Regions from separate parts of the Bacillus sp. C-3-6 genome, predicted to be linked through region 2. Evidence: riboswitches for the same ligand, from Rfam matches in the RefSeq annotation. Region 2 holds a riboswitch; the other holds the start of a gene.
What was found. A riboswitch is a leader RNA that binds a small molecule or an ion and turns the genes downstream of it on or off. The one in region 2 is predicted to bind thiamine pyrophosphate.

Region 1: linked by a shared signal. The riboswitch ahead of tenA (thiaminase II) and the one ahead of ACW0JX_RS02265 (MTH1187 family thiamine-binding protein) in region 2 are both predicted to bind thiamine pyrophosphate.

What each region holds. Positions count from the first base shown of each region.
Region 1 covers NZ_CM137247.1:2,445,981-2,450,815, reverse strand. Annotated here, with positions in the region: gene ACW0JX_RS12470 (DUF3937 domain-containing protein) at 300-563, opposite strand; gene tenA (thiaminase II) at 961-1,650, opposite strand; TPP riboswitch at 1,778-1,883, opposite strand; gene ACW0JX_RS12460 (D-alanine--D-alanine ligase) at 1,957-2,871, opposite strand; gene pdxR (MocR-like pyridoxine biosynthesis transcription factor PdxR) at 2,876-4,324, opposite strand; gene ACW0JX_RS12450 (homoserine dehydrogenase) at 4,414-4,835, opposite strand, start outside.
Region 2 covers NZ_CM137247.1:443,423-448,257, forward strand. Annotated here, with positions in the region: gene ACW0JX_RS02260 (non-ribosomal peptide synthetase family protein) at 1-1,844, shown strand, start outside; TPP riboswitch at 1,897-1,998, shown strand; gene ACW0JX_RS02265 (MTH1187 family thiamine-binding protein) at 2,100-2,420, shown strand; gene ACW0JX_RS02270 (ABC transporter permease) at 2,392-3,165, shown strand; gene ACW0JX_RS02275 (ABC transporter substrate-binding protein) at 3,162-4,160, shown strand; gene ACW0JX_RS02280 (ABC transporter ATP-binding protein) at 4,157-4,835, shown strand, end outside.

The sequences.
Region 1 (4,835 bases), 2.0 Mb from region 2:
TACGAACAGCCCGTTAATGCGGGATAAATAAAAATTAAAAAATATGAATTCTAGCGTCATATCTTCATACCTACTAAATTCAATTAATTTCTCAATAATTATGTTGCCATATCCTATATATTTCCGTCTGCCGCTTAGATTTTTCTGTACTGTAAATGCCTTTCGCTATAACACCTCCAAGTAACCGGTTTCTATGACGGATAAGAAATTCCTACAAAGAAAAAAACCCTTATTAGGGCTTTTCATTCTATTTCTCCAGCAAAACTCTCTATGAAATTCCTAATAGAAAAAAGACACACTTAGATTGATGCGTCTTTTTGTGATGCCTCTTTTGTGAAATCATATAAAGCAATTGCGCCTAAAAGAACAAGTATACCTTGAGGAACATCTAGCAAAATAGTTTTCCAAATTTCTGGAATTACCCATTTAATATCTGCTGCTGTTTCAAGATATGTTTGGAAATAGCTGATTGTAAAATTAATTATCCCTAAAAATACAAACAACGATAAACCAAATCGAATTAATTTCTTATTTGTAAACATATAACACCTCTCAAAATTCATTGGATATTCCTGCTTTTGCTTCTTTATATTTCCATATCTTTATATCTAATTTTAACACATAAAGAACTCAAAAAAATACGATATGCATATTTGCATATCGTATTAACAACACTCCATGATAATTTAGAAATTCCTGCAAAGAAAAAACAACTCCGTTACAGCTAACAGCTCGGGTTTCTTTTCTTATTTAACTTCATACCACCAACATTTACGTTCTTTGATTGTAAAATAAATGTGACAGAAGTTTATCCAGTTATTGCGTAGACAAGTAAATGAGCTAAATTATCGATATTTTATTTCGCCATATCCGTAGCACTAATGACTTTACGCAAATTTGACAAGAAAAAATATATAGATAGGTATGATTCATACCTATCTATAACATTATTTCTATTCTTTATCCAATTACGTCTTTTACGTCTGTATCCACTGGCCACTTTTCTAATGTATAAGCCATTTCCCAAAATGAATATTCATATTGACTGCTAATAATAAAATGCTGTTTCATACGTTTGCGGTCTACCTCTGTTACTTTTTCAGCGATAGTATCTAAACGTGTAATTTGTTCTTCAACTAGCGTACGGAACCAATCAGATCCATAAGCAGAAATCCATTCGTTATAAATTGGCTCTTCCGGCTGGCACTCTTTTAAGCGTTCGCCAATTTCATAATACAACCAATAGCAAGGTAAAATTGCTGCAATGATATCTCCTAAATGCCCTTCATACGCAGCACGATACATATGTGAAGTATACGCATATGCAGTTGGCGCAGGAATAAAATTATCTTTTTCTTCTTTTGTTATCCCTAGCTTTTTAGCAAAATTCTCATGTAAAGATAACTCGGCCTCATATGTATTTTGAGCATGATGTGCCATACGAGCTGTCGTCTCTAATTCAAGAGCTTTTGCAGCTCCTAAAGTTTGTACTCTAGCAAAATGACTCAAATAATATGAATCTTGAAGCACATAATAGCGAAAACTAGCTAAATCTAATGTTCCTTCACCAAGTTTTTTTACAAAAGGATGGTTAAAACTCGCTTCCCAAATTGAATCTACTTCTTTACGTAATGATTGTGAAAAAGTCATTTAAATCCCTCCAATAATGTATAAAATATAAGTATTTATCCACAATTATTAAAGCTGTAAAATAAAAAAACTTTCTTTACAGGCGTAAAGAAAGTGAAATTGACAGTATTTATTTACTCATTAAATAGCAACGTCTTTCCCACTTCCCTACGCTGGCATTAACCAGATCAGGTACTAAGAGTCTCAAAATCACATTTGATCTCAGCCTATAAAAGGCCCCCCTAGTGGATAAATATTTTGTTTTTATAATGTATTCATCATAGCATACTTCGTGAAACTGTCAAAAGAATTAGTTATATAATCTCCTTAAAACCCTTCTTCATTTCTAACTTTTAATGATGTTTCAATAATCATATCTAATAGTTTGCTATAACTAATTCCCGCTGCTTCTGCACTTTTGGGCAATAGGCTTGATTGTGTCATCCCTGGTAATGTATTAATTTCCATTACATATGGAATTCCGTCCTTCACCATCATATCAACTCTTGCATAAACACTACATTTTAATGCTTTATAACAAGTCAGTGAAGCTTTATTTACACGTTCATTAATTTCTGCTGGAAGTTCGATAACTTCCTCAACTGTACTAGTATCATCATATTTTGCATTGTAATCAAAGAACTCGGCTGCATGTCGAATTGAAACTATAGGTAACTGTTTTCCATCCAGAATAGAACATGTGATTTCATCACCTTTTATATACTTCTCAATTACTACTTCAGAATCCCATTCGAATACAGTTTCTAGCATTGAGATCAATTCATTTTTATTGTAAACGATTTTCACCCCGACACTCGATCCGCCAGAGTTTGGTTTTACCACTAATGGAAATCCTAACTTATCTAACTCATCAAGATTTAGATCCTCCATTTTTGTAAGTTCAATCCAATCTGGTGTTTCTACACCTTCATAACGTAAAATCTTTTTCGAAATATTTTTATCCATACATATACTGCTAGATAACATATTACTTCCGCTATAAGGAATCCCTAAACTCTCCAGTGTTCCTTGAACTGTCCCATCTTCTCCGTATTTTCCGTGTAATGCGAGCAATGCAAAGTCAATGTCTTTCGCTTTTTCAATTAAATCCATTTTTTCGTTTAATGTAATTGGAACTATTTCATACTTATTTTTATCTAAATGAGCAATCATTTCATTCCCCGTCATAATTGAAACTTGTTTTTCAGACGATACCCCGCCCATAATAACACCGATTTTCATTTTCTCAACTCCAAATTTCATTTTTTAATGTATCACCAATTATTTTAATTCCCCGAACTATTTCTTCTTCTTTCAAGCGCGAAAACCCTAATCGGAAAGTGTTTGCTCCTTCTCCATCAGAGTAAAAAACATCTCCAGGTGAAAACGTAACGCCTTTCTCATAACACTTTTGTAAAAGTGTGCGGGCATTCATATGCTCTTCTAGCTCTATAAATAAATGAAGTCCACCATCTCCAGTCATTCTTTTAAAAGGAATGTACTGGTTACATGCCCCGACAGCTAACTCATATTTTTTCTTATAAACAGATCTTGCCTTTTTTAAATATTTTTCAAAATATCCCTCATGTAAATATTGAAACAGAACAGCTTGATCTAGCGTAGATGTGTGAATCGTTCTTGCTCTTTTTACGCTTTCTAAATAATGAATCAGCTCTTTATCTGCAATAATCCAGCCTACACGTAAACCAGGGAAAAGCACCTTTGAAAAGCTACTAATATAAATCACATTATTGCCAGCTCCCGCAAAAGTTAATAATGGAGCTAAATGTGAACCTGAATAACGTAATTCTTCATTAAATCCGTCCTCTATAATAGGAACCTTGTATTTTGAGAATAACCTCATCAATTCCGTTCTTTTCTCTGAACTCGTAACAATACCGGTTGGATTATGATAAGAAGGAATTAAATAAGCAAAATCAAAATCTTTTTCACGCAAACTTTTTTCAACTTCATTCGTATCAATACCATCCTCATGCATATCAATCCCATGAACTTCAAGTCCATGTAAACGGAAAAGCTTAAGTGCAGCATGGTGAGTTGGATTCTCACAAATGACACGACCGGATTTTTTTGATAAAGAAGAGAGTACAATATCCAATCCTTCTGTAAATCCATTTGTAATTAGAATATCTTTATTCGAAATGTCTACACCTTTCATTTCCATGTAATGAAGTAAATAATTCATTAACGGTCTATATCCCTTTGCATATCCGTAGTTCAATACGATGTCCCCTTCAATGGACATACGAGTAAGAAAAGCTCTTTTGAAATTTTCAACATCAAATAGCTTCTCATCCGGGGCTATACTATTAAAAACAATCATTCCCTTTTCCCAACGAACACCATGTTTCATTAAATCTAATTCGTCCGCTAATGCGGTCACTGTATTAAGTTTATTTTTCCAATCTATTTCAACAGACGAAGTGTTAGATATATCCACCTTCGCAACAAAGTTCCCTTTTCCTTTAACTGCATAAATGAGTCCTTCTTGCTCTAAATCTGCATAAGCAGCGAGTACAGTGTTTCTACTCACACTTAGTAATTCACTTAGTTCCCTTGTTGATGGGATTTTTTGATCCCCGAGCAAATGCCCTTTCATAATCATCTTTTTCAAATATTCTTTTAATTGAATATAAACGGGACGATCTTTAACAACTTTAAAATCCTTAAACAATTCCTTACCCCCTGCAATCATTTTTGCATATTTATTTCATTCTCAAAAGGTCCACGACATATGTATTTTTTATAAAGGGCGGTACGGTCTTACAAATCTTTTCGATATAAGTTAATTACATCTTTTAAAGCTGCAGCTGCAGCGCCTCGTGGATTAGAAGCCCCGCCAATTGTAGTAACTTGCCCCATCGTATCTGTAAAGAACGTAATTCCTTTTTCGGTCCCATTTACTTTTGCTAACGGATGATCTTTTTCTATTTCGCACGGTTCAACATTTAAATTCACATTGCCACCCTCATCCTTATATATTGATGCTATTAATTTAATAATTTTATGTTGTTTCTTAGCATTTTGTATTTGCTGTTTTGTAACGTGCTCAATTCCTTTTATATGTATATCAGTAAGTGTTTTCTTTGTTTCCATTAAGCTGTTAGTCAAAAGTAACAATTTACACGCACTATCTGAACCACTTATATCTAATAAAGGGTTTGTCTCAGCAATCCCTTTATTTT
Region 2 (4,835 bases):
AAGCTTTTATTCAGAACCCTTTTAATCCTATAGTTAATATATATAAAACAGGTGATATTGTTAAGTTGTTAGAGGATGGACATATAGAATTTTTACATCGGAAAGATGATCAAGTAAAGATTAGAGGACATCGTATTGAACTAGGAGAAATCCAAAGTAAAATTTCTCAAAATCATAATATAAAAGAAAATGCTGTGTTTGCTAAGAAGAGTAAGGAAGGTAGCCAATATTTAATCGCGTTCTATACAACTTTAAATAAAAAAGAAATACCAGAATTAGTTTATCAGTTACAAGAGCAATTACCAGATTATATGGTGCCATCTAAACTAATTTATATTAATGAATTACCACTTACACCTAATAAAAAGATTGATGTTAAGAAGTTAGCTCAGTTAGAAGAAAAGTATGAACCGGTTCGTCTACAAGAATATGTTGCACCTTCTAATAAAGCAGAGAAACAAATAGCGCGCGCTTGGGCGGAAGTATTAGGAATTTCAAAAGTTGGAGTGCATGATGATTTCTTTACAATTGGTGGACATTCATTAAAAGTATTACGAGTCTTAACATTGTTAAAAGAAGATTTTTCACATTTAACAATTCAAGATTTCTTTAAAGAAAGAACGATATATGGATTAGCTCGAATTGAGCGAGAAGTAAAAGTAGACAAAGAAGAAGTATTTCGTGAATATAAAGTGATTCACGAACCAGATACTATCACGTATGCAAACGTTTTGGAAGAAAACCAGATTTCAAATGTCTTTTTAACAGGAGCTACTGGTTATTTAGGATCACACATATTATATGAATTGTTGAGAGATACATCTGCTACTATTTATTGTTTAGTAAGACCAACCAAAGATGTGCAACAAAGAATTATAGATACATTAACAGGCTACTTTAGTGATATATGTGAAGAATGGTTACAGCGTATACAGGCCGTAGCTGGTGATCTGGGGGAAGAGTATCTTGGGATGAGCGAAGAAGAATTTATGTTCATCAGTTCTAAGATGGATACGATAATTCATTGCGGTGCAGATGTAAGACATTTTGGAGATGTAAAACAATTTGAAAATATAAATGTCCAAGGAACTAGCCGTATGCTAGCATTAGCGGAGAAAGGTGCTACATTCCATTTTATTTCTACAATTGGTATCCCGTTAGAATTAGCGGTAGATCAATGGGATACATACATGAAAACTGGTGATTTTAATTACAGTGTAGACTTAGAGAATGTATATTCAAATAGTAAACTACAAGCGGAAAACATTGTTCGTGAAGCAATGAAAAATGGTTTGCGCGGAAATATTTATCGTGCAGGTAATTTAGCATGTCATTCAGAAACAGGTTCGTTCCAACAAAATATTGAAGGAAACGCATTTTATCGTCTTATTAAAACAATGCTATTAATTGGGAAAGCACCAAATGTGAAGTGGAAAGTTGATTTCACACCAATTGATTTAGCTAGTAAATCAATTGTATTGTATTTAAAAGATTCGCAAATTGTAGGAGAGACGTTACATATTTGTCATCCACATCAAATTGAGTTTGAACAATTTATACAGTTAATTGGAGAGTGTGGATACAATCTTGAAATGGTTCCACTTTCAGAATATGTAAATACCGGACTTGAATTAGCGAAGGAAAATGAAGTAATAGCAGAGTTAATTGCTTCTCAAGTTGCAGGAGATGGAGCGCAGCAATCTGAGATTGTAATGGGTACGCGTAGAACGAATGAATGGATTAAGAAAAAAGAATTGATAGTACCAGCAATCAATAAAGAATTTATACAGCAGTTATTAGCTCATGGTGAAAAAGTTGGATATTTTCCAAAAATAATGAAATGATTATGCATGCTTTTGTTTGTTCAATAAAATAAATCATGCTACAATGAAAACGAATTAAGGACCGGGGAGCCAATTGGCTGAGAGGATGTAAGTAAACATCGACCCTCAACCTGATCTGGATAATGCCAGCGTAGGGAGTTACTTAAAGTGATGTAGCATATGTTATTCTATAATAACTTGCATACAAGGCTTTCCTACGCAGTAGGAAAGCCTTTTCTTATTTTTGAAATCTAATTTTATAAGGGGGATTTTATTATGTCACAACAAGTTACAATGTCATTTTCAGTAGTACCACAAGCGAAAACGAAAGATGTATATTCTGTTGTCGATAAAGCAATTGAAGTTGTGCAACAATCGGGAGTTCGTTATGAAGTAGGGGCAATGGAAACAACTTTGGAAGGAGAATTAGATGTACTTCTTGATGTCGTTAAACGTGCGCAACAAGCTTGCGTCGATGCTGGAGCAGAAGAAGTGATTACTTCTATTAAAATCCATTATCGTCCAAGCACTGGTGTAACGATAGATGAAAAGGTTTGGAAGTACCGTGATGAATATGCAAAACCAGAAGCAATCTAAACTTATTACAACTATTTGGCTTATCCTTCTCATTGTGATATGGGAAGGATCTGTTTCATTATTTAAAATCGAACCGTGGATTTTACCAAAGCCTTCTGCCATTGTTCAAGAATTAATTGGGATGAAAGATTTACTATTACCAAATACGATGCAAACACTGCAGGAAGTTATAATTGGACTATTCTTTGCAATTTTATTGGGGACGAGCATCGCAATTATTATGGACGTTATACCGTTATTTCGTATTTTAATAAATCCATTGCTCGTTATTTCGCAAACAATTCCAATTGTTGTACTTGCACCGCTATTTATTATTTGGTTTGGATATGGGATGTTGCCGAAAGTAATGGTCGTAATACTCGTTTGTTTCTTCCCAATTGCGCTTAGTATTTTAGAAGGTTTTCAAACAGTAGATAAAAACATGTTGAAGCTGTTACAAACAATGAAGGCGACAAAATGGCAAGTTTACCAGAAAGTAAAATTTCCAGCAGTGCTTCCATACTTTTTCTCCGGTTTAAAAATTGCAGTTACATATAGCGTAATGGGGGCAATTATCGGAGAATGGCTCGGTGCAAGTGAAGGATTAGGCGTTATGCTTACGAGGGCTACAAAATCCTTTTTGACTGCCCGAGTATTTGGTGTTGCAGCAATCATCGTTATAGTGACATTATGCCTGTATTTTATCGTAGAGTTTATGGCAAGAATAACAGCACCATGGATATATAGAAAGGACGGCAGAAAATGAAAAAAGGTTTGAAAGTTATGTTAGCTGCCTTAGTAGCGGTAGGTGTGGCTGGATGTAATCCGGCGAAGAAAGAAGAAAGTGCAAGTAAAGATCAAAAAGTAAAAGTAGTATTAGATTGGTTTCCAAATACGAATCATACTGGCTTGTATGTAGCGCAAACGAAAGATTATTACAAAAAGCAAGGATTAGATGTAGAAATTATTCAACCAGGTGACAATGTAACAGCAGAGCAAATGATAGCATCAGGAAAAGCAGACTTCGCAATAAGCGCACAAGAAAATGTAACATTAGCTCGTGTGGAAGGAATTCCTGTTGTATCTGTAGGAACGATTATTCAGCATAACACTTCAGCGTTTGCATCGCTTAAGAAAGATAATATGACGTCATCGAAAGATTTTGAAGGTAAACGTTATGGCGGCTGGGGAGGACCAGCGGAAGAAGCGACATTAAAGACGATTATGGATAAGCATCAAGCTGATTTTAATAAAGTTGAAAAAATCCTCTTAGGACAAACAGATTTCTTTAAATCAATCGGCCGTGATGCAGATTTCGAATGGATTTATTACGGTTGGGATGGTATTGAAGCGAAGCGCCAAGGAAAAGAGTTAAATACGATTATGGTGAAAGACTTAGATCCAGCGCTTGATTTCTATAGTCCTGTTATTATTACGAGTGAAAAACATACGAAGCAAGATAAAGACTTTGTGAAAAAGTTTATGAGTGCAACAACAGAAGGTTATAATTTTGCAATTAAGGAACCGAAAGAAGCTGCTGATATTCTAATTAAAGCTGTTCCAGATGTAAATAAAGATTTAGTTCAAGAAAGCCAGAAATGGTTAAGTGCGAAGTATCAAGATGATGCGAAAGCATGGGGAGTACAGAAGGAAGAAATTTGGACGAATTACATGAATTTCTTATATGACAACAAAGTTATTAAAAAGAAAATCGATGTAAAAGATGCTTTTACAAATGAATTCCTTCCAAGTGAAAAATGAGCGGATTACAAATAAAAAATATAGTGAAATCTTTCGACGGAAAGAATGTATTAGAGAATATTAGTGCCTCTATACAAGAGGGAGAGTTTGTTTCCTTTGTAGGACCGAGTGGTTGCGGGAAGAGCACATTATTAAACATGATTGCAAATGTTGAAAAACCAACAAGCGGGAACGTAATGTATAAAGATAAGCAAGTACAAGAGCAAGATGTTGTTAGTTATATGCCACAACAAGATTTATTACTACCGTGGCGATCAGCTTTGCAAAATATCGTTCTTCCGTTAGAAATTGAAGGAAAGCCGAAAAAACAAAGGCTGACAGAAGGAATGGAAGCATTAAAGCAGTTCGAACTAGATGAATATGCAGACCATTATCCAGATGAATTGTCTGGTGGTATGCGTCAAAGAATTAGTTTTCTGCGCACATATTTATGTGAAAAGCCAATTATGCTGCTTGATGAGCCTTTTGGAAAGTTAGATGCATTTACAAAAATGGAAGTACATAGCTGGCTTTTAAACTCTTGGCATCAAGAGAAGCAAACAATCGTTATGGTTACACATGACTTAGATGAGGCAATCTTGCTTTCAGATCGCGTATTTATTTTATCTCAAAGACCAGCGTCAATTGTTGGCGAGGTACAAGTGAAATTACCTAGACCGAGAACGATGGATATGT